2 regions of the Pseudomonas sp. XP2 genome follow, and region 2 is predicted to be linked to the other one. Evidence: predicted binding sites of a transcription regulator. Region 2 holds the regulator's gene; the other holds the start of a gene.
The links. Region 2 encodes sigma-54, which starts transcription at its own class of promoters, with help from an activator protein. Its sites were predicted from a motif close to ANTGGCATNNANNTTGCTNT; they were not measured.
Positions count from the first base shown of each region.

Region 1 (9,951 bases), on a different contig from region 2:
GGGCCTGCTCCCAGTTGGTGACCGGTGCAGCATCCTGTGGCAGGTTCAGCAGCTCGGGGGGCAGGTCGCCAATCAGCACCTCGCGGCTGGAGGCCATCACGGTGATCCAGCGGCAGGTGTTTTCCATCTGCCGCACATTGCCCGGCCATGGCAGGTTGCGGATGAACTCTTCGGTTTCCGGTTTCAGAATCTTCGGCTCGACGGCCAGCTCCTGAGCGGCCCGGGCAAGGAAGTGGCGGGCGAGGGCAGGGATATCCTCGCGACGGTCGGCCAGCCGCGGAATGTGGATGCGGATCACGTTCAGGCGGTGGAACAAGTCCTCACGGAACTTGCCCGCCTGCACCAGCGACTCCAGGTTCTGGTGAGTCGCAGCAATGATGCGCACGTCGACCTTGACCGGCACATGCCCGCCAACGCGATAGAACTCGCCATCGGCCAGTACCCGCAGCAGGCGGGTCTGGGTGTCGGCAGGCATGTCACCGATTTCGTCGAGGAACAAGGTGCCGCCATCGGCCTGTTCAAAGCGGCCCCGGCGCAGGTTGGCAGCACCGGTGAAAGCCCCTTTTTCATGGCCGAACAGCTCGGACTCCATCAAGTCCTTGGGGATGGCCGCCATGTTCAGGGCAATGAACGGCGACGCCGCACGCGGGCTGTGACGGTGCAGGGCATGGGCGACCAGCTCTTTGCCGGTGCCGGACTCGCCGTTGATCAGTACGGTGATGTTGGAATGGCTAAGGCGGCCGATGGCGCGGAACACCTCTTGCATTGCCGGGGCTTCACCGATGATCTCCGGGGTGCGTGCCAGATTTTGTGGCACATCCAGGCCTTGCTGCTCTTGGGCATGCTGGTTGGCGCGCTTGACGAGCGAGACGGCCTCGTCCACATCGAACGGCTTGGGCAGGTACTCGAAAGCACCGCCCTGATACGACGCCACGGCGCTGTCGAGGTCGGAATGGGCGGTCATGATGATGACCGGCAGGCGCGGGTGGTGTTCGCGGATCTGTGCCAGCAGGTCAAGACCGCTGGCGCCCGGCATGCGGATGTCGGAAATGATCACGTCCGGCTGCTGGCGTGCCAGGCGGCCCATCACGCCATCTGCGCTGTCGAAGCTCTGGGTGGTCATGCCTTCTTGTTGCAGGGCTTTTTCCAGGACCCAGCGGATGGAGCGATCATCGTCGACGATCCATACGGTTTCACTTCGGCTCATGAGGCGGTGGCTCCTTGTTCCAGGGGCAGGTAGATCGAGAAGGCGGTGTGGCCTGCGTGGCTTTCGCACTCGATCAGGCCCTGGTGCTGGCTGATGATGTTCTGGGTAATGGCCAGGCCCAGCCCGGTACCGTCCGGGCGGCCACTGACCATGGGATAGAAGAGGGTGTCTTGCAGTTCCGGTGGAATGCCCGGGCCGTTATCGATGATCTCCACCCGCGCGACCAGGCGATGGCGAACATGGCCGATGGTGAACTGGCGCAAGGCGCGGCTGCGCAGGGTGATGCGGCCCAGGCGCAGTTCGTTCTGCGAACTGATCGCCTGCATGGCGTTACGCACGATGTTGAGCACGGCCTGGATCATCTGCTCGCGGTCGATCAGCACGTCCGGCAGGCTTGGGTCGTAATCGCGCACCAAAGTGATGCAGCCCTGGCTTTCGGCGTCGACCAGGCTGCAGACCCGCTCCAGCACTTCGTGGATGTTGGTCATGGCCAGCGATGGCAGTTTGTTCGAGCCGAGCATGCGGTCGACCAGGTTGCGCAGGCGGTCGGCCTCTTCGATGATTACGTTGGTGTAGTCGCGCAGGCCTTCTTCGGGTAGCTCGCGGGCCAGCAACTGGGCCGCGCCGCGAATGCCGCCAAGGGGGTTCTTGATTTCGTGGGCCAGGCCGCGCACCAGCATCTTGGTGGTTTCCTGCTTGCTCAGTTGGGCCTCTTCCTTGGTGATGCGCAACAGCCGGTCGCGGGGGTGCACCTCCAGCAACAGCAGGGTCTGGCCCTGGTTGAGGATGGGCGTTACCGCATAGTCCACGGTGATGGTCTGCCCGGTCAGCGAGGTGAGCTGCGCTTCGCGCTTGGTGAACGGGTGCGCCTGCTCGACGGCCTGGCGCAACGAGCTGAGCGCCTCGGTCGATTCGGTAAACAGCTCGCTGATGAACTGCCCATGGCTACGTTGACCACTGACGGCCAGCAGCATTTCCGCGGCCGGGTTCATGTATTCCAGGCGCAGCTCGGCGTTGAGCAGCAACGTGGCGGTGGTCAGGTTGTCCAGAAGCAGACGGTGCTGCGCATCGCTGATGGTCATAAGGCGTCGTTGACCTCTTTTGGCGCTTGCCTGGCATTTCTTTGGCCAGGGCCGGGCTCGGGGTGCATCGGCTGATGCGTGTCTCTCCGCAGAAAAAATGCAAGAAACAAACCAAAGCTCCGAAAAGAAGCGGGATTTGCCGATAAAGGCCTGGATCTGCGCAAATTCGGATCAGAAAGTCTTGATGAAACGTTTAATGTGAACCAGATTGGGGAGCAAATCGGGGCACTGTACTCAATCTTGCACCAAGATAGAGCATAGCGTGGCGGGCGAGGGTTCTGCGTGTGGCGCAAACGAAAACGGCCTCCCGAAGGAGGCCGTCTTGATCATGTCATCGGCGCGAAGCGGCGATCAGATCAGCAGCTGTAGTACAGCTCGTATTCCAGCGGGTGCACGAAGGTACGGACCTTGATCTCTTCTTCCGACTTCAGTTCGATGAAGGCATCGATGAAGTCGTCGGAGAACACGCCGCCCTTGGTCAGGAACGCACGGCCTTTGTCCAGCTCTTCCAGGGCTTCTTTCAGGCTGCCGCAGACTTGCGGAATGTCCTTGGCCTCTTCTGGTGGCAGGTCGTACAGGTTCTTGTCGGCAGCATCGCCTGGGTGAATCTTGTTCTGGATGCCGTCCAGGCCGGCCATCAGCAGGGCCGCGAAGGCCAGGTACGGGTTGGCCGATGGGTCCGGGAAGCGTGCTTCGATACGGCGGGCTTTCGGGCTGCCGACGTAAGGAATACGGATCGAGGCGGAACGGTTGCGAGCCGAGTAGGCCAGCATTACCGGAGCTTCGAAGCCTGGGACCAGACGCTTGTAGGAGTTGGTCGACGGGTTGGTGAAGCCGTTCAGGGCCTTACCGTGCTTGATGATACCGCCGATGAAGTACAGGGCGGTGTCGGACAGGCCGGCATAGCCTTCACCCGAGAAGGTGTTCTTGCCGTCTTTCCAGATCGACATGTGCACGTGCATGCCCGAACCGTTGTCGCCGTACAGTGGCTTCGGCATGAAGGTAGCGGTACGGCCGTAAGCGTCGGCAACGTTGTGCACGACGTATTTCAGGGCCTGTACTTCGTCAGCTTTCTTCACCAGGGTGTTGAACTTGACGCCGATTTCGTTCTGGCCGGCAGTCGCCACTTCGTGGTGGTGAACTTCAACGGTCTGACCCATTTCTTCCAGTGCGTTGCACATGGCAGTACGGATTTCGTGGTCGTGGTCGAACGGCGGAACAGGGAAGTAGCCGCCTTTCACGCCTGGACGGTGGCCTTTGTTGCCGCCTTCCACGTCAGCGCCGGTCATCCACGAGCCTTGCTCGGAGAAGATCTTGAACATCGAGCCGGAGATGTCCGAGTGGAACTTCACTTCGTCGAAGATGAAGAACTCTGGCTCCGGGCCTGCGAATACGGTATCACCGATGCCGGTGCTCTTCAGGTACTCTTCGGCGCGCTTGGCGATCGCACGTGGGTCGCGATCGTAGCCCTGCATGCTCGACGGGTCGACGATGTCGCAGGTGATGATCAGGGTTGGTTCTTCGGTGAACGGGTCCAGCACGGCGGTGTCGTCGACCGGCATCAGGATCATGTCGGACGCTTCGATGCCTTTCCAGCCAGCGATGGAGGAGCCGTCGAACATCTTGCCGACTTCGAAGAAGTCTTCGTCCAGCGCATCACGCGACGGCATGGTCACGTGGTGCTGAATGCCTTTGGTGTCCGTGAAACGCAGATCAATCCACTTGACGTCATGATCTTTGATGAGTTGAACCGACTTCGACATGTTGTCCTCCGGATGGTCTAGAGCGCGGTGGGCCGCTGCCCTGGAAAAAGGGTGTTGCCGGGCGCGGATAGTCGGCCAAGCTTACCTGCCTCACAAGGGAGCAAATTGCATGCCAGTGCCCGAAAATGGCGAGGGTGGGATAAAAGCAGGCGTTTGCGGGCATTTGGCGGTGGGTTGGCGGGGAAAAGTGCACCCTTACGATGCGGTTTTTGGCATCAACGCACCAATAGGGTGCATTGGTTGGCTGTGTGCTTCCTTTAAGGGCCTCATCGCCGGCAAGCCAGCTCCCACTGGGAGGGCGCAGGTCTTGAGGCCCGCCGAAGTCCTGTGGGAGCTGGCTTGCCGGCGAGGAGGCCAGTACAGGCAATATAAATCCAACCTTCTGTACAAAAGTTGGTCAAATCCTGAGCAGTTTCCGCTATAATTCGCGCCCCACATTTTCGGCAGGCCCTGCGCGCGCTGTTAACCAATGAAACTTATCGTCAAAGTCTTCCCAGAAATCACCATCAAGAGCCGGCCGGTGCGCAAGCGCTTCATCCGTCAGCTCGCCAAGAACATCCGCAACGTGCTCAAGGACCTCGATCCTGAGCTCGCGGTCGATGGTGTCTGGGACAATCTCGAAGTGGTCACCCGCATCGAAGACGAAAAAGTCCAGCGCGAGATGATCGAACGCCTCACCTGCACCCCGGGTATCACCCATTTCCTGCAGGTAGAGGAATACCCGCTGGGTGACTTCGATGACATCGTTGCCAAGTGCAAGCAGCACTTCGGCCACCTGCTGGCCGGCAAGCACTTTGCCGTGCGCTGCAAGCGCGGGGGGCACCATGACTTCACCTCGATGGACGTCGACCGTTACGTCGGCAGCCAGCTGCGCCAACAGTGTGGCGCGGCCGGCATCGAGCTGAAGAAGCCTGAAGTGCTGGTGCGCATCGAAATCCGCAACCAGCGCCTGTACGTGATCCACAACCAGCACCAGGGGATCGGCGGCTACCCGCTGGGCGCCCTGGAGCAGACCTTGGTACTGATGTCCGGTGGCTTCGACTCCACCGTGGCAGCCTACCAGATGATGCGCCGTGGCCTGATGACCCACTTCTGCTTCTTCAACCTTGGCGGCCGTGCCCACGAGCTGGGCGTTATGGAAGTGGCCCACTACCTGTGGAAGAAGTACGGCAGCAGCCAGCGCGTGCTGTTCATCAGCGTGCCGTTCGAAGAAGTGGTCGGCGAGATCCTCAACAAGGTCGACAACAGCTACATGGGCGTGACTCTCAAGCGCATGATGCTGCGCGGTGCCGCGCACATGGCTGACCGCCTGGAAATCGATGCCCTGGTCACGGGCGAGGCCATTTCCCAGGTGTCCAGCCAGACCCTGCCGAACCTGTCGATCATCGACTCGGCCACCGACAAGCTGGTGCTGCGCCCGCTGCTGGCCAGCCACAAGCAGGACATCATCGACCAGGCCACCGAAATCGGCACCGCCGACTTCGCCAAGCACATGCCAGAATACTGCGGCGTGATTTCGGTAAACCCGACCACTCACGCCAAGCGCCACCGCATGGAGCATGAAGAGAAGCAGTTCGACATGGCCGTGCTGGAGCGCGCCCTGGAGCGCGCCAAGCTGATCTCCATCGACCATGTGATCGACGAGCTGGGCAAGGATGTCGAAATCGAGGAAGTGGCCGAGGCGCTGTCGGGCCAGATCGTCATCGACATTCGTCACCCCGATGCCCAGGAAGACGAACCCCTGGTGCTGGACGGTATCGAAGTCCAGGCCATGCCGTTTTATGCCATCAACAGCAAGTTCAAGCACCTGGACCCCACGCGCCAGTACTTGCTGTATTGCGACAAGGGTGTGATGAGCCGTTTGCACGCACACCATCTGCTCAGTGAGGGACATGCCAATGTGCGTGTTTATCGTCCGACATAAGACGCCGGGGCTGTATGGCGGCAGTATCCGCCATCGCCCTCCCGACCACCGGGCCCGCTGAGCCTTAAACAGTACATATTGGCCGCCTACACTGGGCGGCAACCGAATCCTCTGATCGAGATACACTTGTGATCGAAAATCTGCGTAACATCGCCATCATCGCCCACGTTGACCATGGTAAAACCACCCTGGTCGACAAACTCCTGCGTCAGTCCGGCACTCTGGAGCGTAACGAGCTCAACGACGAGCGCGTCATGGACTCCAACGACCAGGAAAAAGAGCGCGGTATTACCATTCTGGCGAAAAACACCGCCATCAACTGGAACGGCTACCACATCAACATCGTCGACACCCCCGGCCACGCCGACTTCGGTGGCGAGGTTGAGCGTGTAATGTCGATGGTCGATTCCGTGCTGCTGCTGGTCGACGCTCAAGACGGCCCTATGCCGCAAACCCGCTTCGTAACCAAGAAGGCTTTCGAAGCTGGCCTGAAGCCAATCGTCGTGATCAACAAGGTTGACCGCCCGGGCGCGCGTCCTGATTGGGTTCTGGACCAGATCTTCGACCTGTTCGACAACCTCGGCGCTACCGACGAGCAGCTGGACTTCAAAGTGGTCTACGCTTCGGCCCTGAACGGCATTGCCGGTCTGGACCACACCGAAATGGGCGAAGACATGACTGCCCTGTACCAGGCTGTCATCGACCACGTTCCAGCGCCAGCTGTTGACCGTGACGGCCCGTTCCAGATGCAGATCTCTGCACTGGACTACAACAGCTTCCTGGGTGTTATCGGCGTTGGCCGTATTGCCCGTGGCCGCATCAAGCCGAACACCCCGGTTGTCGCCATCGACGCTGACGGCAAAAAGCGTAACGGCCGTATCCTCAAGCTGATGGGTCACCACGGCCTGCACCGCGTCGACGTTGAAGAAGCCCAGGCTGGCGACATCGTTTGCATCAGCGGTTTCGACGAGCTGTTCATCTCCGACACCCTGTGCGACCCGACCGCCGTTGAGGCGATGAAGCCGCTGACCGTTGACGAGCCAACCGTTTCGATGACCTTCCAGGTCAACGACTCGCCGTTCTGCGGCAAGGAAGGCAAGTTCGTCACCAGCCGTAACATCAAGGACCGTCTGGACAAAGAGCTGCTGTACAACGTAGCCCTGCGCGTTGAAGAAACCGATTCCCCAGACAAGTTCAAGGTCTCGGGCCGTGGCGAGCTGCACCTGTCGGTACTGATCGAAACCATGCGTCGCGAAGGCTTCGAGCTGGCCCTGGGCCGCCCAGAAGTAATCATTCGTGAAGTAGACGGCGTCAAGCAAGAGCCGTTCGAAAACGTCACCATCGACATCCCTGAAGAATCCCAGGGCAAGGTCATGGAAGAAATGGGTCTGCGTAAAGGCGACCTGACCAACATGGTCCCGGATGGCAAGGGCCGTGTTCGCCTGGAATACAACATCCCGGCGCGTGGTCTGATCGGTTTCCGTAACCAGTTCCTGACCCTGACCAACGGTGCAGGCATCCTGACCTCGATCTTCGACCGCTATGACGCTGTGAAGTCCGGCCACATGTCCGGCCGTCAGAACGGCGTACTGGTTTCGGTCGAAACCGGCAAGGCGCTGACCTACTCGCTGGAAACCCTGCAGGCGCGTGGCAAGCTGTTTGTCGAGCACGGTCAGGAGATCTACAACGGTCAGATCATCGGCCAGAACAGCCGCGACAACGACCTGGGCGTCAACCCTACCAAGGGCAAGAAGCTCGACAACATGCGTGCTTCGGGTAAAGACGAAGTCATCGCCCTGGTTCCGCCTGTTCGCTTCACCCTGGAACAGGCTCTGGAATACATCCAGGAAGACGAGCTGTGCGAAGTAACGCCGAAGTCCATCCGTCTTCGCAAGAAGATCCTGGACGAAAGCGAGCGTACCCGCGCTGCCAAGAAAGCCAAGAACAGCTAAGTTAGCTTTGGCTGAATGAAAACGCCCCCGGTCGAAAGGCCGGGGGCGTTTTTTTATGCCTTCAGGATTTGTGTTGGCCCCTTTGCGGGCTTGCCCGCGAAGACGCCCTTGAAGCCTGACGATCAGCGCCCGACCACCTTGGGCTTATAGGCGCAATACCCCGGCCGCGGCCCGACCTTGGGGTGGTTGCGGCAGGTATCCGGGCGCTTGTCATAAATGGTGCACAGCCGGCTTTTACGATCCAGATACATGCAGTCATCGTTGCTCATCCGGGTCAGGGTGAAGATCCCTGACTTCTGGTTGAAGCGCTCGATGATGCCTTCCTTCTGCAAGCGTTTAGCCACGTTTTTGGGGGGTTCGTCTTTCTCGAACTCGTCCACCACGCCGATACGGATCAGATCCTTGATCTTCACCTCTACCGGCAGGGTGCAGCAGGTCGAATGGCAGCCGTGGCACATGTGGCTGGCGTAGCGCTGCCAAGTCTCCAGGCGGTCGACTTCGGCGGCGGCGATCAGGGTCGTTTTCATCTTTATAGGGTGGATCACGGTCTTGGGGCGCGCGATGATACCGGAATTGCTCAATTTATGAACAACCTTTTGCCGGATTCGCAGAGTCGGCATGAAAACTGCGAACAGTCACTGTCACTCCCTGTCGAAGGGTCTAGTCTGATCAATCTCCCTCCGCTTTCGTCAACTTGCCAGAGGATGCCGCATGTCTCAGGAACCCAAAGCACGTGACGCCGAGGTGGCCGAATTTCGCGCCGCTGTACTGAACAAGCTGACCTACGCGGTCGGCAAGGACCCGGAACATGCGTTCGACCACGACTGGTTCGAGGCCATCGCTCTGGCCGCGCGCGACCACATGGTCGACCACTGGATGGACCACACCCGCCTGGCCTATCGTCGTAGCCAGAAGCGGGTCTATTACCTCTCCCTCGAGTTCCTAATCGGGCGCTTGCTGTACGACAGCCTGAGCAACCTGGGGCTGCTGGACGTCGCCCGTGATGCGCTGGAAGGGCTGGACGTGGACCTGGAGCGCATCCGCCTGCTCGAGCCCGACGCCGCCCTGGGTAACGGGGGTCTCGGCCGCCTGGCTGCGTGCTTCATGGAAAGCATGTCCACCCTGGGCATCGCCGCCCATGGTTACGGCATTCGCTACGAACATGGGTTGTTCCGTCAGGCTGTAGTCGATGGCTGGCAGCAGGAACAGACTGAAAACTGGCTGGACTTTGGTAACCCCTGGGAGTTCGAGCGTGCTGAGGTGATCTACCCGATCAGCTTCGGCGGCAGTGTCGAAACCGTCAACGATGCCAGTGGCAACCAGCGGCAAGTATGGTCGCCGGGCGAAACGGTGCGGGCGGTGGCCTACGACACGCCCGTGGTCGGCTGGCGTGGATCCAGCGTCAACACACTGCGCCTGTGGCGTGCGCGGGCGCTGGAAGAGCTGCACCTGGAGCGCTTCAATGCCGGTGACCACCTGGGGGCCGTGGCCGAAGTGGCGCGGGCCGAGAGCATTTCGCGCGTGCTGTACCCGGCCGACAGCACCGAGGCGGGGCAGGAACTGCGCCTGCGTCAGGAGTACTTCTTTGTGTCGGCTTCGCTGCAGGACTTGCTGCGCCGTCACCTGAACATGCACAAGGACCTGCTCAACCTGCCCGACGCGGCGGCCATCCAGCTCAACGACACACACCCTTCGATTGCCGTTGCCGAGTTGATGCGGCTGCTGGTGGACCAGCATGAAGTGCCCTGGGACAAGGCCTGGGAACTGACCGTTGGCACGCTCGCCTACACCAACCACACCCTGCTGCCCGAAGCCCTGGAAACCTGGCCGGTAGCCCTGATGGAGCGCATGCTGCCGCGGCACATGCAGATCATCTACCTGATCAACGCCTACCATATCGATGCATTGCGGGCCAAAGGCCTGCACGATTTCGACGTGCTGCGCGCGGTGTCGCTGATCGAGGAAGACAATGGGCGCCGGGTGCGCATGGGTAACCTGGCGTTTCTGGGCTCGCACAGCGTCA
Region 1 covers NZ_JBNRIK010000001.1:106,667-116,617, forward strand. The annotation lists partial or broken gene ntrC (nitrogen regulation protein NR(I)) at 1-1,207, opposite strand, end outside; gene glnL (nitrogen regulation protein NR(II)) at 1,204-2,289, opposite strand; gene glnA (type I glutamate--ammonia ligase) at 2,646-4,052, opposite strand; gene thiI (tRNA uracil 4-sulfurtransferase ThiI) at 4,522-5,976, shown strand; gene typA (translational GTPase TypA) at 6,105-7,928, shown strand; gene ACK1VC_RS00490 (YkgJ family cysteine cluster protein) at 8,051-8,455, opposite strand; gene ACK1VC_RS00495 (glycogen/starch/alpha-glucan phosphorylase) at 8,640-9,951, shown strand, end outside.
Region 1: the regulator sigma-54 is predicted to act here: its motif matches at 4,150-4,169, upstream of glnA (type I glutamate--ammonia ligase).

Region 2 (22,066 bases):
TGGCCCTGGCCTCGGCCAAAGCCATTGTCCAGGCCAATGGCCTGGGCAAGGCCATCACCCTGCGCCAGCAGGCCAACCGCGCGCATATTCTCAGCGGCTTGCTGCAGGACGACGACCGCTTCGACCTGACCCTGTGCAACCCGCCCTTCCATGCCTCGCGCGAGGAAGCCACCCGTGGCAGCCAACGCAAGTGGAAGAACCTGGGCAAGCAGGACCCCAAGCGCAAGCTGCCGGTGCTGAACTTCGGCGGCCAGAACAATGAACTGTGGTGTGAAGGCGGTGAAATCCGCTTTGTCAGCCAACTGGTTGGCGAAAGCGTGCAATACGCCGAGCAGGTGTTGTGGTTCACCAGCCTGGTATCCAAAGCCAGCAACCTGCCGGGTATCGAGGCTGCGCTCAGCAAAGCAGGCGCCAAAGCCGTGCGCATCCATGACATGGGCCAGGGCCAGAAGCAGAGCCGCATGGTCGCCTGGAGCTTCCAGGACGACGCCGCGCGCAAGGCCTGGCACGCCCGGCGTAAAACCCAGGCATGAAAAAACCGCGCCTGGGCAAGCCAGGCGCGGTTTTTGTCAACGCTTCAACAATTACTTGTTGATGGCATCGGTCAGCACTTTGGCTGGAACGAACTTGACGACTTTCTTGGCAGCGATTTCGATGGCAGCGCCAGTCGAAGGGTTGCGGCCGGTACGGGCAGGACGCTCGGAGACTTTCAGCTTGCCGATGCCTGGCAGAGTGATTTCAGCGCCGTTTTCCAGCTGGTCGGCAACGATCTGGCCCAGTTGCTCCAGAGCGTTCTTGGCGGTGGTTTTTGGCGCGGCGATCGATTCGGCGATGTCGGCAATCAGTTGGTCTTTGGTCAATGCCATGGTGGTGTTCCTTCCCTATCAAATTCGATGGTTATGCAGCGAACTACGACGTTATCGGGCCAGCCCCTTACAGTGGAGGGCCGCGCCAATTGCGTATGTAGATACATAAATCGGCGTTTGGTTCGACACGACGACAGCACGCTGCCAGCACTGCGCCACACGAGGGGCGCAAGACCGCGCAAAACTACCACAGGAATGGATAAATATCCGCTGCGCACTTCGATTTAATGCAGGTTTTTCGGGGGTTTTAGCCTAAAACGCAGAAAACTGAACAAAAAACGAACAACCGACATATCTGCCAACATACGGCCACTGCATCACCTTGTGTCTAGGGTAAACTTGCCAACTTTTGCAGCTCGCCGAGAATCCCATGCCAATCCGTCATTGCATCGTTCACCTGATCGACAAAAAGCCCGATGGCAGCCCTGCTGTACTGCATGCCCGCGACGCCGAGCTGGCCGCATCCGATGCCATCGAAAACCTGCTGGCAGACCTCAACGACAGTTACAACGCCAAGCAAGGCAAGGCCTGGGGTTTTTTCCACGGTGAGTCTGGGGCCTACCCGCTCAGTGGCTGGCTGAAGCAGTACCTCGATGAGGAAAAGGACTTCACCGCCTTCAGCCGCGTGGCGGTGGAACACCTGCAAAAGCTGATGGAAGAGTCCAACCTGTCCACCGGCGGGCACACCCTGTTTGCCCATTACCAGCAAGGCATGACCGAGTACCTGGCGATTGCCCTGCTGCACCACAGCGAAGGCGTGGCAGTGAACGCCGAGCTTGATGTAACGCCTTCGCGCCACCTAGACCTTGGCCAGCTGCACCTGGCAGCGCGCATCAACCTGTCGGAATGGCAGAACAACAAGAGTTCCAAACAGTACATTTCGTTCATCAAGGGCAAGAACGGCAAAAAGGTCTCGGACTATTTCCGCGACTTCATCGGCTGCCAGGAAGGCGTCGACGGCCCAGGCGAAACCCGCACCCTGCTCAAGGCTTTCAGTGACTTCGTCGAGAGCGAAGACCTGCCGGAAGCGTCTGCCCGCGAAAAGACCCAGACCCTGGTCGATTACGCCACCACCCAGACCAAGCTGGGCGAACCGGTCACGCTGGAAGAGCTGTCCAGCCTGATCGACGAGGACCGGCCCAAGGCGTTTTACGACCATATCCGCAACAAGGATTACGGCCTGTCTCCGGAAATCCCCGCAGACAAACGCACCCTCAACCAGTTCCGTCGCTTCACTGGCCGGGCCGAAGGCCTGTCGATCAGCTTCGAGGCGCACCTGCTGGGGGACAAGGTTGAATATGACGAAGAGGCTGGTACCTTGGTCATCAAGGGCCTGCCAACGCAGCTGGTCGATCAGCTCAAGCGCCGCAAGGACTGATCAGCTGCCTGCATAGGAGGCGACCAGCGCCTCCTTGGCCGACTTGCGCAGCCGCTTCACCAGGCGCTCCTGGCGCAATGCCTCGCCTTTGTTCGGCCACTGCTCCACATACACCAGCGCCTGCGCGGGGCTGGTCTTGAAATACCGCGCGCCCTGCCCTTTCTGATGCGCCACGAAACGCCGCTGCGGGTCGTCACTGATGCCGCAGTAGAGCGAACCATTGGCGGCACGCACAAGGTAGACATACCAGGGTTTCGCTACCGGTTGCGGCAATTCTTCACTCACGACGCCAGCTCTTTCGATGATTAATTTGGTGAGCCCAACGCTTTAGGGCTACATCATGTTCCGCACACTACCGCAAATACTGCTCGGCGCAACGCTGTCGACCATCGCCGTTACCGCCAACGCCTCGATCGGCGCAAAGGTCGCCCAAAAAATGCAGGCCAACTACGACGCGACCCCGCCACAATGCGAGGGCGAAGCCGTACCCGCCCATGCCTGTTCCGGGGTGCTGCTAAGGTCGACCCGGCCCTCGCCCGCGTATCACACCTGGCACCACAGCCCCAACTCCAAGGCCAAAGGTGCGGTGTCGTTTTCCTACCTGCGCGCAGATATTCCGGTGACCCGCCTGGCAGAAGATGGCCGCAGCGGTTTCACCCTGCACCCCATGCTGCAAAGGCCCAAAGGCACCCTGCGCTATGAAATGCTCTGCGCCATGCCCAGCGACGGCGATACCTGGGAACGCGGCTCCCGCGGCTGCGGCGACAACCGCCAGACGGCGGATGTCGAAACCGTCTGCCATGAGCAAGGCATCCTGACGGCCGAGGACTGGATCGCGCAGTTCAGAAAAACCGGTGACTACAAACAGCAATGTGCCTTCGACATCCAGCGCGCCCGGGTGCCGGAGCGGGCCGAGGCTTTCCACCAAAGCCTGCGGGTCAAGCAATTGTTCGCCGCTGAAATGCCATTCCCGTGGAACGAGGTGATGATCGGCGCGTGGGACGAAGCACGCTCCGGCAGCTTGCCCATCCAATCGTTCTTCTACATCGACGGCCCATACGGCGCGCTTGAGCAGGCTCAGGCGGACCAACGCGACTGGCACCAGACCCACGGCAGCTTCATTCCCGTCATCCGCATACAACTGCCGAAGTCACTGCAGGACGGTGCCAGGTTCAGCTACCACGACGGCGATCAGGCTGTAGCGCTGCCCTGACTGTGCTGGTAAGCGCGCAGGCCCTTGAAGGCCTGCTGGCGCACCTTGTTCTTGAGCATGGGTGACCACCCCAGCAACATACCCGGCACACCCAATGCCTGCCGCGACCAGCGCCACAAGTCGAAGGTATCGTCATGCTGGCAGATCAACCCGTCGCGAATCACAAACCGTGCCTGGATGTCGTTGACCACAACACGGCCGGTCTGGCTGAACAGGTAGGTCGCCACCCAGTGCGCGCCGCCACTGCGCTCGTCGGCGCGCACACTGTCGAATGCCAGGGTGAAGTTTTTGGCCCGGGTAGTGAGCATCCGCCACATGTCGCCCACATCCCTGCCGCGCAGGGTGCCGAAAACCGGGTCGCTGAAAACGATATCGTCGCTGTAACAGGCCACCATGGCCTCGGCGTCCAGGCGCTGGAAAGCCTGGTAGAAGCGGGTGATCAGGTCGCGGTTGGCGTCGCTCATGGGGCAGATCCGTCCAGGGCTCGAAAACAGCACCATAATCTGCTCCGCAGGCTTATGCCAGTGCCGGCCCCACAGGGATCACGCTGCCCGCAAAATGTGTGCAATGCCAGCGGAAGCGGCTTTACCCGCGATAGCGCCGGCAGTGCCAGCACATGCCTCAAACTTTCTCGCAGGTCACCTGCACATGCAAAGCACGCCCGGCACCCAGCCCGAATACGATGGCGCCAATGCCCAGCACGGCAAAAATCCAGCCCAGTGCCGCCCAGCCCCCGGTGATGTCGTGCACCAGGCCCACCGCAAACGGCCCCATCGACGCCAGGGTGTAACCTACCCCCTGGGCCATGCTCGACAGGTTCGCCGCCACATGGGCATCTTTCGAGCGCAGCACGATCAAGGTCAGCGCCAGGGCAAAGGTGCCACCTTGCCCCAGGCCCAGCACCACGGCCCATCCCCACAACCCGGACAACGGTGCATACAGGCAACCGAACAGGCCGGCCAGGGTGATGAGCATGACCAGCACGATGGCCAGCCGCTGGTCCTTGCCACGGGTGGCCAGCCAGGGCGCACTGAGCGAGCTGACCAGTTGCACGATCACCGACCCCGACAACACCAGGCCTGCGTCGGTCGGGCTCAGGCCGCGGCCGATGAGGATCGACGGCAACCAACCGAACACGATGTAGGCCAGCGATGACTGCAGGCCCATGTACAGGGTTACCTGCCAGGCCAGCGGGTCACGCCACAGGCCACGCACGCGATAGGCCACCTTGTGCAGGCCATGCCCCCGTCGCGCCTGCGGCAGCCACACCAACATGGCCAGCAACGCCGGCAACGCCCAGAAGCCCAGCCCCATTGCCCAACCACCCTCAAAATGCTGGGCCAAAGGCACCGTCGCCCCCGCCGCCATCGCCGCACCCAGGCACAACGCCATGGTGTAGACGCCAGTCAGCGTGCCAGCATGTTGCGGGAAGTCGCGTTTGACGATACCTGGCAACAAGACGCCGATGATGCCGATGCTGGCCCCCGCCATCAGGCTGCCGAGAAACACCCCGACAGCCCCAAAGGCGCTTCGTACCACGATGCCTAGCGCCAGGGTGACGAGAATGCCGAGGATCACCCGCTCGCTGCCAAAGCGCCGCGCGAGCACCGGTGCCAGCGGGGCAAACAAACCAAGGCAAAGTACCGGCAAGGTGGTCAGCAAGCCGGCCTGCGAGGCATTAAGCCCGAGGCCCTCGGACACCTGCCCCAGCACCGGCGCCATGCTCGACAGCGCCGGGCGCAGGTTCAATGCAACCAGCACCAGGCCAAGCAGCAACAGCCAAGGCCGCCGCAACACCACAGGTTGCTGCTGAACCTGCTCATCGTCAGCTTCGGCATCGATCAAAAGCTCATCGAGGTCGCGCTCGTTGCGCGGGGTGTTATGGGTTATGGATTCAGCCATGGCCTTCTCGGAGTCAGGATTCGATGAGGGTACGGCTCAGGCGCTTGGCCCGCTCCGCATCACGTTGTTCGACGGCGTCGAGGATCTGCCCATGCAGATCGAACGTGGATTGGCAACGGGGCACGGTTGCCATGTTGTGCTTCAGAGCAGCCGCCACCACCCCGGCAAAGTACCGGTACAGCTCGCTTAACGCCGGGTTGTGCGCGGCATCGACCAGCCGCTGGTGAAATACCAGGTCGCACGCTACATATTCATCGACATCCCCGTGAAAGTGCCCGGCACTGCCGGCCAAGGCATCACGCAGCGCTTGCAGGTCAGTATCCGTTCGGCGCAGCGCCGCCAGGCCAACGGCTTCAGCCTCAAGGATATGGCGGGTTTCCCGGGCCTGCTCCGGGGTGCAGCGCGACATTGCCTGCACCGCCTGCAAGGGGTCATGCGCCGTGCGCAAGTAGCTACCGTCGCCCTGACGAATTTCCACCAGGCCACTGAAAGCCAGCACGCGCATCGCCTCGCGCACGGTGTTGCGGCTTATGCCCAGCTGATGGGCCAGCTCCGGCTCAGTCGGCAAGCGCTGCCCGACCTGCCAATCGCCCATCACGATACGCTCGCGCATGCGCTCCACGGCCAGCTCCACGAGAGAGCGCTTGGTCAACTCGGTACCCATCTCACTCAACCAATCATCCGATGAATCGACAGAGCTTAGTGGATATCGGGCAGCCGGGCAAACCACCAGGTATTTGAACCCAGGCGTTCGGGGTCGAAGAGAGCAGCCGTTAGGCTGTGGGCATGCCCTGCGAATAGGGGGCGCGGTGCCTGGCACCGGCTTCGCCGGTGTTCGCGGGGCAAGCCCGCTCCCACAGGGCGACTGCTAAATCAGGCAGTTAGCAGCTATTCTGTGGAAGCGCAGGGCCATCAATCACGTCAGTTCAACGCATCGAGCAGCGCCTGGTTCATGTCTGGCGTGCCGATGGTAATGCGCAGGAACTGGGCAATGCGCGGCTGCTTGAAGTGGCGCACGATCACACCTTGCTCGCGCAGGCGTGCAGCCAGTTCGCCGGCATCTTGGTGCGGGTGGCGGGCAAAGATGAAGTTGGCGGCCGAAGGCAGTACCTCGAAACCCTTGGCCTCAAGCTGCCTGACCAAGACCTCGCGGCTCTCGATCACCTTGCGGCAGGTTTCCTCGAAATACTCGCGGTCTTCGAATGCCACCGCCGCGCCAACGATCGCAGCACGGTCCAAGGGATAGGAGTTAAAGCTGTTCTTGATCCGCTCCAGCGCCTCGATCAGGTCCGGATGCCCTACCGCCAGCCCCACCCGCAAGCCAGCCAACGAGCGCGACTTCGACAACGTCTGGGTAACCAGCAGATTGTCGTAGCGGTCCACCAGGCTGATGGCCGTCTCGCCACCGAAATCGATGTAGGCCTCATCGACCACCACCACCGAGTCACGGTTGGCCTGCAGCAACTGTTCCACCGCCTGCAGCGGCATCAGGCAGCCAGTCGGCGCATTGGGGTTGGGGAAGATGATGCCGGCATTTGGCTTGTTGTAGTCCTCGATGCGGATCTGGAACTGCTCATCCAGCGCCACCTGCTCGAAGGCAATACCGTACAGGCCGCAATAGACCGGGTAGAAGCTGTAGCTGATGTCCGGGAACAACAGCGGCGCATCGTGCTGGAACAGGCCGTGGAAGATGTGCGCCAGCACCTCGTCCGAGCCGTTGCCGACAAACACTTGCGCCGGGGTTACGCCGTAGTACTCGGCGACCGCCTGCTTCAGCCGGTCACCGTTCGGGTCCGGGTACAAGCGCAGGTTGTCGTTAAGCTCGCCACGCATGGCCTCCAGCGCCTTGGGCGACGGGCCGTAGGGGTTTTCGTTGGTGTTCAGCTTGACCAGACGGGCCAGCTTGGGTTGCTCGCCCGGCACATAAGGCACCAGGTCCTTGACGAAGGGGCTCCAGAATCGACTCATGCTCAGTTCCCCTTCTCTTGGGTCAGGATACGGTATTCGGCGCTGCGGGCGTGGGCGGTCAGCGACTCGCCACGGGCCAGGACCGAAGCCGTGTGGCCCAGCTCGGACGCGCCCTGCTCGGAGCAGAAAATGATCGACGAACGCTTCTGGAAGTCATACACCCCCAACGGCGACGAGAACCGCGCGGTGCCGGAGGTAGGCAGCACGTGGTTGGGCCCGGCGCAGTAATCGCCCAGCGCTTCGCTGGTGTGACGGCCCATGAAGATCGCGCCAGCGTGGCGAATGTGCGGCAACCAGGCTTGCGGGTCGGCCACCGACAGTTCCAGGTGCTCCGGGGCAATGCGGTTGGCCACGTCCATGGCCTGTTGCATGTCACGCACCTGGATCAGTGCACCACGGCCATTGATCGACTTCTCGATGATGTCGGCACGTTCCATGGTCGGCAGCAGCTTGCTGATGCTGGCCGCAACACGGTCGAGGAATGCGGCATCCGGGCTGACCAGGATGGCCTGGGCGTCTTCATCGTGCTCGGCCTGGGAGAAGAGGTCCATGGCGATCCAGTCCGGGTCGGTCTGGCCGTCGCATACCACGAGGATTTCCGACGGGCCGGCGATCATGTCGATGCCTACCTGGCCGAATACGTGGCGTTTGGCGGTGGCTACGTAGATGTTGCCCGGGCCGACGATCTTGTCCACCTGCGGCACGCTCTCGGTGCCGTAGGCCAGTGCAGCAACCGCCTGGGCACCACCGACGGTGAATACGCGGTCCACACCGGCGATGCAGGCGGCAGCCAGCACCAGTTCATTGACCTCGCCACGCGGGGTCGGCACTACCATTACCACTTCGGCCACGCCGGCAACCTTGGCCGGAATGGCGTTCATCAGCACCGACGAAGGGTACGACGCCTTGCCGCCCGGCACATACAGGCCTGCACGGTCCAGCGGGGTGACCTTCTGACCCAGCACGGTGCCGTCGGCCTCGGTGTACTGCCAGGAGTCCTGCTTCTGCCGTTCGTGGTACATGCGCACGCGGTTGGCGGCCTTTTCCAAGGCTTCGCGCTGGACCGGGGTAATGCGGGTCAGGGCCAGCTCCAGGCGCTCGCGACCGAGGATCAGGTCATCGATGCTGTTGGCCGAAACGCCGTCGAAACGCTGGGTGAACTCTACCAGTGCCGCATCGCCGCGCTCGCGCACGCCCTTGATGATGTCGAGCACGCGCTGGTTGACCGCGTCATCGGACACACTCTCCCAGCTCAGCAGATGATCCAGATGTCGGGCGAAATCCGGATCAGCAGCGTTGAGACGGGCAATTGCAGTGGACACGGTCATGGCGAGGGCCTCGATTATTAGCGAATGCTCAGGCACCCTAGGCTACCAGTCCATCCGCGCGGGCACCCGAGAAAAGTGGCTATGACGCGGATAGACGGGCGCGACGGCGAAAGCCGCGCGCAGTCGGTAGAGAGTCAGCCGCGGTGTCGCGATTCGACTGCTTGACGCAGCGTGTCGATCAGGCTCTGGATACGGGCGTGCTGCATTTTCATGGAAGCCTTGTTGACCACCAGGCGCGAGCTGATCGTGGCGATCAGGTCCTGGGGCTCCAGGCCGTTGGCACGCAGAGTGTTGCCAGTGTCGACCACGTCGATGATCTTGTCGGCGAGGTTGATCAGCGGTGCCAGTTCCATCGAACCGTACAATTTGATGATATCGACCTGACGGCCCTGTTCGGCGTAGTAGCGTTTGGCTACGTTGACGAACTTGGTGGCCACGCGCAGGCGGCCCTTGGGCTCGGGTGCGCCGACCACGCCGGCAGTCATCAGCTTGCACTGGGCAATCTGCAGGTCCAGGGGTTCGTACATACCCTGGCCGCCGTACTCCATCAGCACGTCCTTGCCGGCCACACCCAGGTCGGCGGCACCATGCTCGACATAGGTCGGCACATCGGTCGCACGCACGATCAGCAGGCGCACATCGTCCTGCGTGGTGGGGATGATCAGTTTGCGGCTCTTGTCCGGGTTCTCGGTCGGCACAATACCGGCCTCGGCCAGCAACGGCAGGGTGTCGTCGAGAATACGGCCTTTGGAAAGCGCGATGGTCAACATTGGAACGTCGGTCCTTAAGCGGCTGCTGCCGGCCAGGTCATCGACCTGGCCGCATTCAATTCGAAAGGTGCATCCTTGCACCTGCGGGCTATTAGCCCGGTACGCGGCGGATTTTCGCGCCGAGCATCTGCAGTTTCTCTTCGATGCACTCGTAACCACGGTCGATGTGGTAGATGCGGTCGATCAGGGTATCGCCTTCGGCAACCAGCGCCGACAGCACCAGGCTGGCGGACGCACGCAGATCGGTGGCCATGACCGGGGCACCTTTGAGCGACTTGACGCCAGTGACGATGGCAGTGTTGCCCTCGACCTGGATCTGCGCGCCCATGCGGTGCATTTCGTAAACGTGCATGAAGCGGTTTTCGAAGATGGTTTCGATCACCGCGCCGGTGCCTTCGGCAATGGCGTTGAGCGAAATGAACTGCGCCTGCATGTCGGTCGGGAACGCCGGGTACGGGGCGGTACGCAGGTTGACGGCCTTTGGCCGCTTGCCATGCATGTCCAGCTCGATCCAGTCTTCGCCGGTGTTGATGTCGGCACCGGCTTCCTTGAGTTTTTCCAGTACGGCTTCAAGGATGGTCGGGTCGGTGTCCTTGACCTTGACGCGGCCACCGGTCACGGCAGCAGCGACCAGGTAGGTACCGGTCTCGATGCGGTCCGGCATGACGCGGTAGCTGGCCGAGTGCAGGCGCTCGACGCCATCGATGGTAATGGTGTCGGTACCGGCGCCCTGGACATTGCCGCCCATGGCATTGATGAAGTTGGCCAGGTCGACCACTTCAGGCTCGCGCGCGGCGTTCTGCAACACGCTGCGGCCCTTGGCCAGGGCAGCGGCCATCATGATGTTCTCGGTACCGGTGACGCTGACGGTGTCGAAGAAGAAGTGCGCACCGCGCAGGCCACCCTCAGGCGCCTTGGCCTTGATGTAGCCACCTTCCACTTCGATCTTCGCGCCCATGGCCTCGAGGCCGCGGATGTGCAGGTCGACCGGGCGCGAACCAATGGCGCAACCGCCAGGCAGGGCCACTTCGGCTTCGCCGAAACGGGCAACCATCGGGCCCAGTACCAGGATCGAGGCGCGCATGGTCTTGACCAGCTCGTAAGGCGCAACCAGGGTCTTGATGGTGCGTGGGTCGATCTCCACCGACAGCTTCTCGTCGATCACAGGCTCGATGCCCATGCGGCCGAACAGCTCGATCATGGTGGTGATGTCGTGCAGGTGTGGCAGGTTGCCCACGGTGACCGGGCCATCGGCCAGCAGGGTCGCCGCCAGAATCGGCAAGGCTGCGTTCTTCGCGCCCGAAATGCGGATCTCGCCGTCAAGGCGAGCGCCGCCAGTAATAATCAGTTTGTCCATTGGAGTCTCGCCGCCAAGTTGGCTCAGGTGCGCTCAGCCCAGGCTGCGCTGCTGAAAAATTTCATGGTTACCGCATGGATGCTGCCATTGGCGATCCATGGGTTCAGGTGAGCATAGATCGCCTGCTGGCGTTTGACCGGGCTCAGGCCAGCCAACTCGTCGCTGATCACGTTCAACTGGAAGTTGCAGCCTTCGCCTTCAACTTCGACCCGGGAACCCGGCAATTTCTCTTCAAGGAAGCTTTTAACTTCTACGGCCTGCATGCTCAACCTCAATCGGCGCCCGATGCGCACGGGTCGGCCATCATACAAAAAAGCCCCCCGCCTGCGAAGCCCAACGAGGGCTTCGCTGACCGAGGGGCCATCATCCGTGCCGGGCCATCAGGTTGCCAGCACTTCATCAAGGTCATAGACCTCGGCAATTTCCCGCATGTCGTCAGGCATGCCGCGGACCTCGCAGGCCTTGCCGGTGGCTTGGCCATCGCGAATGAACGCAAGCAACAGCGACAGGCCAACGCTCGACGACTTTTCGACAGCCGAGCAATCCAGCACCAGGTGCGGCTCGCGGGAGGCGTCGATCAGCGACTTGCCCTGCTTGCGCAAGGCGGGGCCGGTACGGTAGTCCAGCACGCCGGCCAGGCGCATAACGCCTGGCTCAGCCATGCTTACGCCGGCCTCACTCATTTCACTTCCTTGTCAGGCGAGCTGTCTGCTGCCTGCTTGGCCTTGGCCACTTCACCCGCCCAGCCGTCGATGGTCTTGTCCAGGTTGTTGCCATTGCGCTGCATGGCATCGGCAAACTGGTCACGGAACAGCTTGCCAATGTTGATGCCGTTGACGATGACGTTACGCACCTTCCACTCACCACCGATGTTTTCAAGGGTGTACTGCACCGGGTAAACGGCACCGTTGTTACCGGTGACCTTCATGCCTACGCTGGCGCGCTTGCCGTCATCGGCTTTGGCCGGGTCGACGACGATGCCCTGGTTGTTGTATTCGAGCAGCGCATTGCCATAGAACTGCATCAGGCTGCGCTTGAAGTTTTCCTGGAAGCGCTGCATCTGCTCAGGTGTGGCCTTGCGCGAGTACTTGACGGTCATGATGCTGCGGGAAATACCGTCAGCGTCCACCACCGGGCCCAGGATGCGGTTGAGCGCATCGTAGAAGGCGCTGGGGTTGGACTTGTACTGCTCCTTGTTGGCCTTGAGGTCACCCAGCAGTTCATTGGTCGTGCCCTGAACCACCTCGTGAGGCGACTGCGCCGCCAGGGTCAGCAGAGGGAAGGCCGCCAGCAGGACCAGCAGGCCACGTCGCAGGATCGAAATCATGGATACTCCTTAATTAGCCGGTTGCGCTTCTTTCGGTTCCTTGCCAACGGAGTTGAGCAGGAACTTGCCAATCAGATCTTCCAGCACCAAGGCCGACTGGGTGTCGTGGATGGTCGCGCCATCCTTGAGCACCTGATCTTCGCCGCCCACGCTGATGCCGATGTACTTCTCGCCAAGCAGACCGGCAGTCAGGATCGAGGCCGTGGAGTCGGTCGGCAGGTTGTCCACCGACTTGTCCAGCTGCAACGTCACCCGACCGGTGTAGGAATCCCGGTCCAGATCGATGGCGGTGACCTTGCCGATGGTCACACCGGCCATGGTCACTTTAGCTCTGACCGTCAAACCGGCGATATTGTCGAAGTAGGCATAAACTTTATAGGTATCGCTGCTCGGGCTGGCCGACAGCCCGCTGACACGCAGGGCCAGCAGCAGCAGCGCCAGGATCCCGGCCAGGAGGAACAGGCCGACACCGATTTCCAGGGTGCGGTTTTGCATCAGAAATCTCCAAACATCAAGGCGGTCAGAATAAAGTCCAGACCCAGCACTGCCAACGAGGCATAGACCACGGTCTTGGTGGTGGCACGGCTGATCCCTTCTGAGGTGGGCTCGCAGTCGTACCCCTGGAATACGGCAATCCAGGTTGTGACGAAGGCGAACACCAGGCTCTTGATCAGCCCGTTAAGCACGTCGTCAGTGAAAGAAACACTGTTCTGCATGTTGGCCCAGAACGAGCCTTCGTAGACGCCCAGCCAGTCCACGGCCACCCACGAGCCACCCCAGATGCCGACCACGCTGAAGATCAGCGCCAGCAACGGCAGCGAGATGAAACCGGCCCACAGGCGCGGCGCGACGATGTACTTGAGCGGGTCGACGCCGATCATTTCCAGGCTCGACAGCTGCTCGGTCGACTTCATGTTGCCGATTTCGGCGGTCAGCGCGGACCCTGCACGGCCGGCGAACAGCAACGCCGTTACCACCGGGCCGAGCTCACGCAGCAGGGTCAGGGCGACCATCTGCCCCACTGCCTGCTCCGAACCGTACCTGGCCAGGATGCTGTAGCCCTGCAGCGCCAGCACCATGCCGATAAACACCCCGGACACGACAACGATCGCCAGCGACAACACGCCCACCGAGTACAGCTGCCTGGTCAGCAGCTGGAAGCCGCCGCCGATACCGCCACGGCCAACCAGCGCATGGAACAGGAACAGGCAGGAACGCCCGAGCACGGCCAGCACATCGATTGCCGAACGGCCCAGCAGGCGAACACGTTCGAGTAAGGATTTTCTGCGCATCAACGCGCTCCCAGCAGGTCGGCGCGGTAGTCAGGCGCAGGAAAGTGGAAGGGTACCGGGCCGTCCGGGTCGCCCTTCATGAACTGGCGAATGCGAGGGTTGTCCGAGCCCATCAGCTCGTCGGGCGTCCCCTGCCCCAGCACCTGGCCGTCGCCTACCACGTAGAGGTAGTCGGCGATGCTGGCGGTTTCCGCCAGGTCGTGGGAAACGACGATGCTGGTAATGCCCAGGGCATCGTTGAGCAAGCGGATCAGGCGCACCAGTACGCCCATGGCGATCGGGTCCTGGCCGACGAACGGCTCGTCGTACATAAGGATCTGCGGGTCCAGGGCAATTGCCCGCGCCAGCGCCACACGGCGCTTCATGCCACCGGACAATTCATCAGGCATCAGGTCGATGGCACCCCGCAGGCCCACGGCCTGCAGCTTCATCAGCACGATGTCGCGGATCATTTCGTCCGACAGCTGGGTGTGCACGCGCAGCGGGAACGCGACGTTCTCGAACACATCGAGGTCGGTGAACAGCGCGCCACTCTGAAACAGCACACCCATCTGTTTGCGGGCGTCGAACAGGTCGCTGCGCGACAGCGTCGGCAGGTTCTGGCCGGCAACCCATACCTCACCGCTGGAGGGGCGCAATTGCGCACCCATCAGGCGGAGCAACGTGGTCTTGCCGCAACCCGATGGCCCCATGATGCCGGTGACCTTGCCGCGCGGGATGCGAATGTCGACGTTGCTGAAAATGCTGCGCGAACCACGTTTGAAGGTAACCCCCTTCAACTCGACCGCGTAGGCGCTATCCACACTCATCTAGACTCCTTGCTAGTGCAGCCTCGTCCTAATGGACGCCGGCCTCCATCAGGAAGGCACAAGCGCCCCTGGCAGGCCGAATAGCGGCGAACTATAGCACCGCTGACAGTGCCGCCCCAAGGCCGGACAAGCAGTCGTTCAGCCCCGTGACAGGCTTTGATGACATTCGCTACAGCAATCGAAGGGGTGAGGGTTTTCGTCATTGCGCGTATAATCGCGACCTTTTCATCAGGCATTGCTTTCTCGACATGAGCCAATCCAGCGAGCTGATTCAATCCGCCCAACGCACCCTGCGCCTGGAACTCGAGGCCGTAGAGGCCCTGCTGGCGCGCATCGACGACAATTTCGTCAAAGCCTGCGAGCTGATCCTGGCCAGCAAGGGCCGGGTGGTCGTGGTCGGCATGGGCAAGTCCGGGCATATCGGCAACAAGATCGCCGCCACCCTGGCCAGCACCGGGACCCCGGCGTTTTTCGTGCACCCGGCCGAAGCCAGCCATGGCGACATGGGCATGATTACCCGCGATGATGTCATCCTTGCGCTTTCCAATTCCGGCAGCACTGCCGAAATCGTCACCCTGCTGCCGTTGATCAAGCGCCTGGGCATCAAGCTGGTCAGCCTGACCGGCAACCCGGACTCGCCCCTGGCCCAGGCCGCCGAGGTCAACCTCGACGCCCGCGTCGCGCAAGAGGCCTGCCCGCTTAACCTCGCACCCACCTCCTCCACCACGGCATCGCTGGTGCTGGGCGACTGCCTGGCCATCGCCCTGCTCGAAGCCCGCGGTTTCACCGCTGAAGACTTTGCCTTCTCGCACCCGGGCGGTGCACTGGGCCGTCGCCTGCTGCTCAAGGTCGAGAACGTGATGCACAGCGGCGACGAGCTGCCCCAGGTAGCCCGCGGCACCCTGCTCAAGGATGCGCTGCTTGAAATGTCCCGCAAAGGCCTGGGCATGACCGTGATCGTCGAAGCCGACGGCACGCTGGCCGGGATCTTCACCGACGGCGACCTGCGCCGCAGCCTGGACCGCAACATCGACGTACACACCACCCTGGTCGACCAGGTCATGACCGTGCACGGCAAAACGGCCCGCGCCGACATGCTCGCTGCCGAAGCCCTGAAGATCATGGAAGACCACAAGATCAGCGCACTGGTGGTGGTGGACCGCGAGGGCCGCCCGACCGGCGCCCTGAACATGCACGACCTGCTGCGCGCCGGTGTAATGTAAGGAGCGATGGAATGAACCAGGACCTCATGCAACGCGGCAAAGCCATCAAGCTGGCAGTGTTCGACGTAGACGGCGTGCTCACCGACGGGCGCCTGTACTTCCTCGAAGATGGCAGCGAGTTCAAGACCTTCAATACCCTCGACGGCCAGGGCATCAAGATGCTCATGGCCTCGGGTGTGGCCACCGCGATCATCAGCGGGCGCAAAACCCCTGTGGTCGAGCGCCGGGCAAAAAACCTCGGCATCCCGCACCTGTACCAGGGCCGCGAGGACAAATTGGTCGTGCTTGACGGCCTGCTCGCCGAACTGGGCCTAAGCTATGATCAAGTGGCCTACCTGGGCGATGACCTGCCCGACCTGCCGGTCATTCGCCGGGTGGCATTGGGCATGGCCGTGGCCAGCGCCGCCCCGTTTGTTCGCCAGCACGCTCACGGCGTGACCCAGGCACGCGGCGGCGAAGGCGCAGCCCGTGAATTCTGCGAACTGATCATGCAGGCCCAGGGTACCCTGGACGCTGCCAACGCCAACTACCTGTAAGGCTGCCCATGTTCAGCAAGAAAGCCCGCAATATTGCGCTGCTAGCAGTGATCGCCGCCCTGCTGGCGGCGGTCGGCTACTGGAATGTCAGCCCGGAAAGCTTCCTCGACAAGCCGGTGGCCCAGGTCGACGAAAGCGCCATCGACTACTATGCGATCAACGCGCACAGTGTGCAATTTCTGCCCGACGGCAAGCTGCAGTACGAAATGACCGCCGACAAGGTCGAGCACATGAAGACCAGCGAAATCACCTTGGTGACCACGCCGGACCTGCACCTGTACCGCGGCACCCAATACCCGTGGCACGTGCAAAGCACCCGCGCCGAGGTCAACCCGGACGGCACCGAGGTCGAGCTGATCGACAAGGTACGAATTGCACGCATCGACGAAAAACAGCGTGAAACCATCATTACCAGTTCACGCATGACCGTGTTCCCGCAGAAGCAATATGCGCAGACCGAGCAAGCCGTTAGAATCGACGGCGCCGGTGGCACGACTACGGGCAAAGGAATGAAAGCGTATTTGAAAGAAAGCAGGATGGACCTGCTCTCTAACGTAAGAGGACAGTATGAGGCTCGTTAAAACCCTCCCCCTTTTGCTCAGCCTGAGCGCAGCACTGGGAAGCGCGAGCGCCTTCGCACTGCCGAATGACCGTGATCAGCCGATCCGCATCCAGGCCGACCAGGCCCATCTGGATGACAAGCAAGGCGTGGCCACCTATACCGGTGACGTGATCATCACCCAAGGTTCGATGATGATCAAAGGCAACACCGTGACCATGACCCGCGCCGCCAACGGCGACATCGATGTGGTCACCTCGGTCGGCAACCTGGCCTACTTCGAGCAACAACAGAGCGCTGCCAAGCCAGACAAGATGAAAGGCTGGGCAGTGACAATCCAGTACCAGGCGCAGAAAGACACCGTGATCCTCACCGACCGCGCCAAGGTCGAAAACGAGGGCAACACGACCGAAGGCGAGAAGATCGTCTACAACACCAAGTCCCAGGTGGCGACCGCCGGTCGTGGTGGCAACGTGACCCAGCCACGTCAGCGCATCGACATGGTGATCCAGCCCAAGAAGAAGGCCGAGTAAATGGCAACCCTCAAAGCCCAGCATCTGGCCAAGAGCTACAAGGGGCGGCAGGTCGTACGTGATGTCAGTCTGTCGATCGACAGTGGCCAGATCGTCGGCCTGCTCGGCCCCAACGGCGCCGGCAAGACCACCTGCTTCTACATGATTGTCGGGCTGGTCCAGGCCGAGCAGGGGCGCGTGCTCATCGACAACCTCGATGTCAGCCACCAGCCCATGCACGGCCGCGCCCGTGCCGGCATCGGCTACTTGCCGCAGGAAGCCTCGATCTTCCGTAAACTGTCGGTGGCCGACAACATCATGGCCATTCTCGAGACCCGCAAGGACCTCGACCGCGACGGCCGCCGCAAAGAGCTGGAAAGCCTGCTGCAGGAGTTCCACATCAGCCACATTCGCGACAACCTCGGCATGAGCCTTTCCGGTGGTGAACGCCGCCGCGTCGAGATTGCCCGCGCCCTGGCAACCGCACCCAAGTTCATCCTGCTGGACGAACCCTTCGCCGGTGTCGACCCGATCTCGGTTGGTGACATCAAGCAGATCATCCACCACCTCAAGGCCAAGGGCATCGGTGTGCTGATTACCGACCACAACGTGCGCGAGACGCTGGATATCTGCGAGACCGCCTATATCGTCAATGATGGCCGACTGATCGCTGAAGGCGATGCCGAGACCATCCTGGCCAACGACCTGGTCAAAGAGGTTTACCTGGGCCACGAGTTCCGGCTCTGACCCAGGGGAAGCGCCTGGAGCACTGGCACATAGCCGTGAAACCGCGGGTAAAGTTGTTACAGCGCTCTAGGCAAACGCTACAATTTAAGGCATAAAACTTGCTTGATCTGGCGCCCCGGCGCCCTCGTGTAGTGGATGGCGCATGCGCGCCGGCGAACAAGGTATTAAGCCCCAGCCATGAAACCATCGCTCGTCCTAAAAATGGGCCAGCAACTGACGATGACACCGCAGTTGCAACAGGCCATCCGTCTGCTCCAGCTTTCCACCCTGGACCTCCAACAGGAAATCCAGGAAGCGCTGGAGTCGAACCCGATGCTCGAACGTCAGGAAGACGGCGAGGACTTCGACAACAGCGACCCGATGGCGGACAACGCCGAGAACAAGCCGGCAGCCGAAGCCCAGGACAACAGCTTTCAGGAAAGCACCGTCAGTGCCGACAACCTGGAAGATGGCGAGTGGGGCGAGCGGATCCCCAACGAGCTTCCGGTCGATACCGCCTGGGAAGACATCTACCAGACCAGCGCCAGCAGCCTGCCGAGCAACGATGACGATGAGTGGGACTTCACCACCCGCACATCGGCCGGCGAAAGCCTGCAAAGCCACCTGCTGTGGCAACTGAACCTGGCGCCGATGTCCGACACCGACCGCCTGATCGCCGTTACCCTCATCGACAGCATCAACGGCCAGGGCTACCTGGAAGACACCCTTGAGGAAATCTGCGCCGGTTTCGACCCGGAGCTGGATATCGAGCTGGACGAGGTCGAAGCGGTGCTGCACCGTATCCAGCAGTTCGAACCGGCCGGCGTCGGCGCCCGTAACCTGGGTGAATGCCTGCTGCTGCAACTGCGCCAGCTGCCTGCCAACACTCCGTGGATGACCGAAGCCAAGCGCTTGGTCACCGATTTCATCGACCTGCTCGGCAGCCGCGACTACAGCCAGCTGATGCGGCGCATGAAAATCAAGGAAGACGAGCTGCGCCAGGTCATCGAGCTGGTACAAAGCCTCAACCCGCGCCCTGGCTCACAGATCGAGTCCAGCGAACCCGAGTACGTGGTGCCCGACGTCATCGTGCGTAAAGACAGCGACCGCTGGCTGGTGGAGCTGAACCAGGAAGCCATCCCGCGCCTGCGGGTCAACCCGCAATACGCAGGCTTCGTGCGCCGCGCCGACACCAGTGCCGACAACACCTTCATGCGCAACCAGTTGCAGGAAGCGCGCTGGTTCATCAAGAGCCTGCAAAGCCGCAACGAAACCCTGATGAAGGTTGCCACGCAGATCGTCGAGCACCAGCGCGGTTTCCTCGACCATGGTGATGAAGCAATGAAGCCGCTGGTGCTGCATGACATCGCCGAAGCGGTGGGGATGCATGAGTCGACCATCTCTCGGGTTACCACGCAAAAATACATGCACACCCCGCGTGGCATCTACGAACTGAAATACTTTTTCTCCAGCCACGTCAGCACCTCCGAAGGCGGAGAATGCTCGTCTACAGCGATCCGCGCGATCATCAAAAAACTGGTTGCAGCGGAAAATCAGAAAAAGCCATTGAGTGACAGCAAGATCGCTGGTTTACTGGAGGCACAAGGCATCCAGGTAGCCCGTCGCACCGTCGCCAAGTACCGCGAGTCGCTCGGCATAGCACCGTCGAGCGAACGCAAGCGACTGATGTAGCCCCTGAGATGCGCCACAGCGTTTGTGGGGCAGGTGCAAGACCTGCCTCTTTATGCACGGGCAATAAAGGAGAAGCTGTATGCAAGTCAATATCAGTGGACAGCATGTAGAAGTCACCCAGCCACTGCGCGATTATGTGCTTGAAAAGCTCGCCCGCGTGGAAAGTCACTTCGACAAGATCACCAACGTGCAGGTCATCATGAAAGTCGAGAAGCTGCAGCAGAAGGTCGAAGCGACCCTGCAGATTCCTGGCGGTGAAGTGGTTGCCAATGCCGAAGACCAAGACATGTATGCAGCCATCGACGCCTTGGCCGACAAGCTCGACCGCCAACTGAAAAAACACAAGGAAAAACAGCAAAGCCTGCTGCAAGGTGCAGCTGCCCGCTGATCCCCCTCATCCATGATCCGACTTGAAACCATCCTGACCCCCGGCCGTTCCCTCGTGAACGTGCCGGGCGGCAGTAAAAAGCGCGCCTTGGAAACGGTTGCGAACCTCATCGCCGATCAAGTGCCAGAACTGGAGATGCAAGACGTCTTCGAAAAACTGGTCGCCCGCGAAAAACTCGGCTCGACCGGTTTCGGCAATGGCATCGCCATCCCTCACTGCCGGCTTGAAGGTTGCTCCGCACCGGTCAGTGCCCTGCTGCACCTGGACGCCCCAATCGAATACGACGCCATCGATGGCGCGCCCGTGGACCTGCTGTTCGTCTTGCTGGTGCCTGAAGCCGCTACCGATGCCCACCTGGAACTGCTGCGCCAGATTGCCAGCATGCTTGATCGCAAGGAAGTTCGTGATCGCTTGCGTAGCGCCAGCAGTAACGAGGCCCTCTTCCAGGTAGTCCTGGACGAACAGAACGAGCACTGAACATGCGCTTGATCATTGTCAGCGGCCGGTCCGGCTCCGGCAAGAGTACCGCCCTCGATGTCCTGGAAGACAATGGTTTCTACTGCATTGACAACCTGCCCGCCGCGCTCTTGCCGGAGCTGGCGGAAGAGGCGCTGATCAACACCGAACTGCTGCAACCGAAGGTTGCAGTGTCGATCGACGCACGTAACCTGCCCAGCCACCTGACGCGCTTCCCCGAATTGCTCGAAGAAGCCCGCGCGCGCAATATCCAGTGTGATGTGCTGTTCCTGGATGCCGACGAAGGCATGCTGCTCAAGCGCTTTTCGGAAACCCGCCGACGCCACCCATTGACCAATGCCAACCGCTCGCTGGCCGAGGCGATCCGCGTCGAGAGCGAGCTTTTGGGGCCGATCGCCGACCTGGCTGACCTGAAGATCGACACCACCAACCTGAACCTGTATCAACTGCGTGATTCGATCAAGCTGCGCCTGCTCAACCAGCCCGAGCCTGGCACCGCGTTCCTGGTCGAGTCGTTCGGTTTCAAGCGGGGCATGCCGGTCGATGCGGACCTGGTGTTCGATGTGCGCTGCCTGCCCAACCCTTACTGGAAGCCTGAACTGCGCGAACACTCCGGCCTCGAGCAACCGGTCATCGACTACCTGGGCGCACAGCCAGATGTCGAAGACATGTTCAGCGACATTTCCAGCTACCTGCTCAAGTGGCTCCCCCGCTTCGCCGCCAGCAACCGCGCCTACGTTACCATTGCCATCGGCTGCACCGGCGGCCACCACCGCTCGGTGTACATAACCGAGCGCCTTGGCCAGTTGCTGCAGCAATCCCTGAAAAACGTCCAGGTCCGCCACCGCGACCTCTAGCCCAAGGATCCGCCCCACGATGCCCGCCCGCGAAATCACCATTATCAACAAGCTGGGCCTGCATGCCCGGGCGGCAGCCAAGTTCGTCGGCGTGGCTGGCCGTTATCCCTGCCAGGTGCGCGTTGGGCGCGCGCCGGACACGCTGGTGGACGGCAAGAGCATCATGGCGGTGATGATGCTGGCAGCCGGCAAAGGCACCCAGGTGCACCTGCATACCGAAGGCGAGCAGGACAACGAGGCGATGAATGCGTTGGTCGAGCTGATCAACAACTTCTTCGACGAAGGCGAATAGAAGCCTGCACGGTCCTGCTGGGAACGCGTAAACCTGATCATGAATCAGGACAGCGCGGTGTCCATCACCATCATCAGGCAAAACCCGATGCACAGCCCCAGGCTGGCCAGACGATGATGGCCGTTACTGCGCGATTCCGGGATGATCTCCTGGGTCACCACCAGCAGCATCGCCCCTGCCGCGCAGGCAAGGCCCAGCGGCAACAGCAGTTCGGCGATGTTCACCAACCAGGCACAGATCACTGCGGCCAGCGGCTCGACCAAGCCTGACGCAGCGCCAATCAGAAAAGCGTTGAAACGCGACATGCCCGCCCCGGCCAACACCAGCGCAATCACCAGTCCCTCGGGCACATCCTGCAACGCAATGCCCATGGCCAGGCTGTCGGCGTCGGCCATGCCCCCACCTGCCGACACACCGATGGCCATGCCTTCGGGGATGTTGTGCGCAACGATGGCAATGACAAACAGCCAGATACGCGCAGCAATCACCGGCTGGTTGCCAGTGCCGACCAGTGCTTCTGGCGAGGCGCCAGACACCTTGAGGTCAACCAGAAACAGGCACAGCGCACCGAACAACAAGCCAAAGCTGATCAGG
Region 2 covers NZ_JBNRIK010000013.1:48,794-70,859, reverse strand. The annotation lists gene rlmF (23S rRNA (adenine(1618)-N(6))-methyltransferase RlmF) at 1-533, shown strand, start outside; gene ACK1VC_RS15685 (HU family DNA-binding protein) at 585-866, opposite strand; gene yejK (nucleoid-associated protein YejK) at 1,237-2,244, shown strand; gene ACK1VC_RS15675 (GIY-YIG nuclease family protein) at 2,245-2,529, opposite strand; gene ACK1VC_RS15670 (hypothetical protein) at 2,585-3,457, shown strand; gene ACK1VC_RS15665 (nuclear transport factor 2 family protein) at 3,436-3,921, opposite strand; gene ACK1VC_RS15660 (CynX/NimT family MFS transporter) at 4,079-5,359, opposite strand; gene ACK1VC_RS15655 (FadR/GntR family transcriptional regulator) at 5,373-6,023, opposite strand; gene hisC (histidinol-phosphate transaminase) at 6,281-7,327, opposite strand; gene hisD (histidinol dehydrogenase) at 7,330-8,655, opposite strand; gene hisG (ATP phosphoribosyltransferase) at 8,790-9,425, opposite strand; gene murA (UDP-N-acetylglucosamine 1-carboxyvinyltransferase) at 9,517-10,782, opposite strand; gene ACK1VC_RS15630 (BolA family protein) at 10,806-11,045, opposite strand; gene ACK1VC_RS15625 (STAS domain-containing protein) at 11,163-11,465, opposite strand; gene ACK1VC_RS15620 (MlaC/ttg2D family ABC transporter substrate-binding protein) at 11,462-12,109, opposite strand; gene mlaD (outer membrane lipid asymmetry maintenance protein MlaD) at 12,119-12,604, opposite strand; gene mlaE (lipid asymmetry maintenance ABC transporter permease subunit MlaE) at 12,604-13,401, opposite strand; gene ACK1VC_RS15605 (ATP-binding cassette domain-containing protein) at 13,401-14,210, opposite strand; gene ACK1VC_RS15600 (KpsF/GutQ family sugar-phosphate isomerase) at 14,459-15,433, shown strand; gene ACK1VC_RS15595 (KdsC family phosphatase) at 15,445-15,969, shown strand; gene lptC (LPS export ABC transporter periplasmic protein LptC) at 15,978-16,550, shown strand; gene lptA (lipopolysaccharide transport periplasmic protein LptA) at 16,537-17,061, shown strand; gene lptB (LPS export ABC transporter ATP-binding protein) at 17,062-17,787, shown strand; gene ACK1VC_RS15575 (RNA polymerase factor sigma-54) at 17,965-19,458, shown strand; gene hpf (ribosome hibernation-promoting factor, HPF/YfiA family) at 19,538-19,846, shown strand; gene ptsN (PTS IIA-like nitrogen regulatory protein PtsN) at 19,859-20,323, shown strand; gene rapZ (RNase adapter RapZ) at 20,326-21,180, shown strand; gene ACK1VC_RS15555 (HPr family phosphocarrier protein) at 21,200-21,472, shown strand; gene ACK1VC_RS15550 (ZIP family metal transporter) at 21,517-22,066, opposite strand, start outside.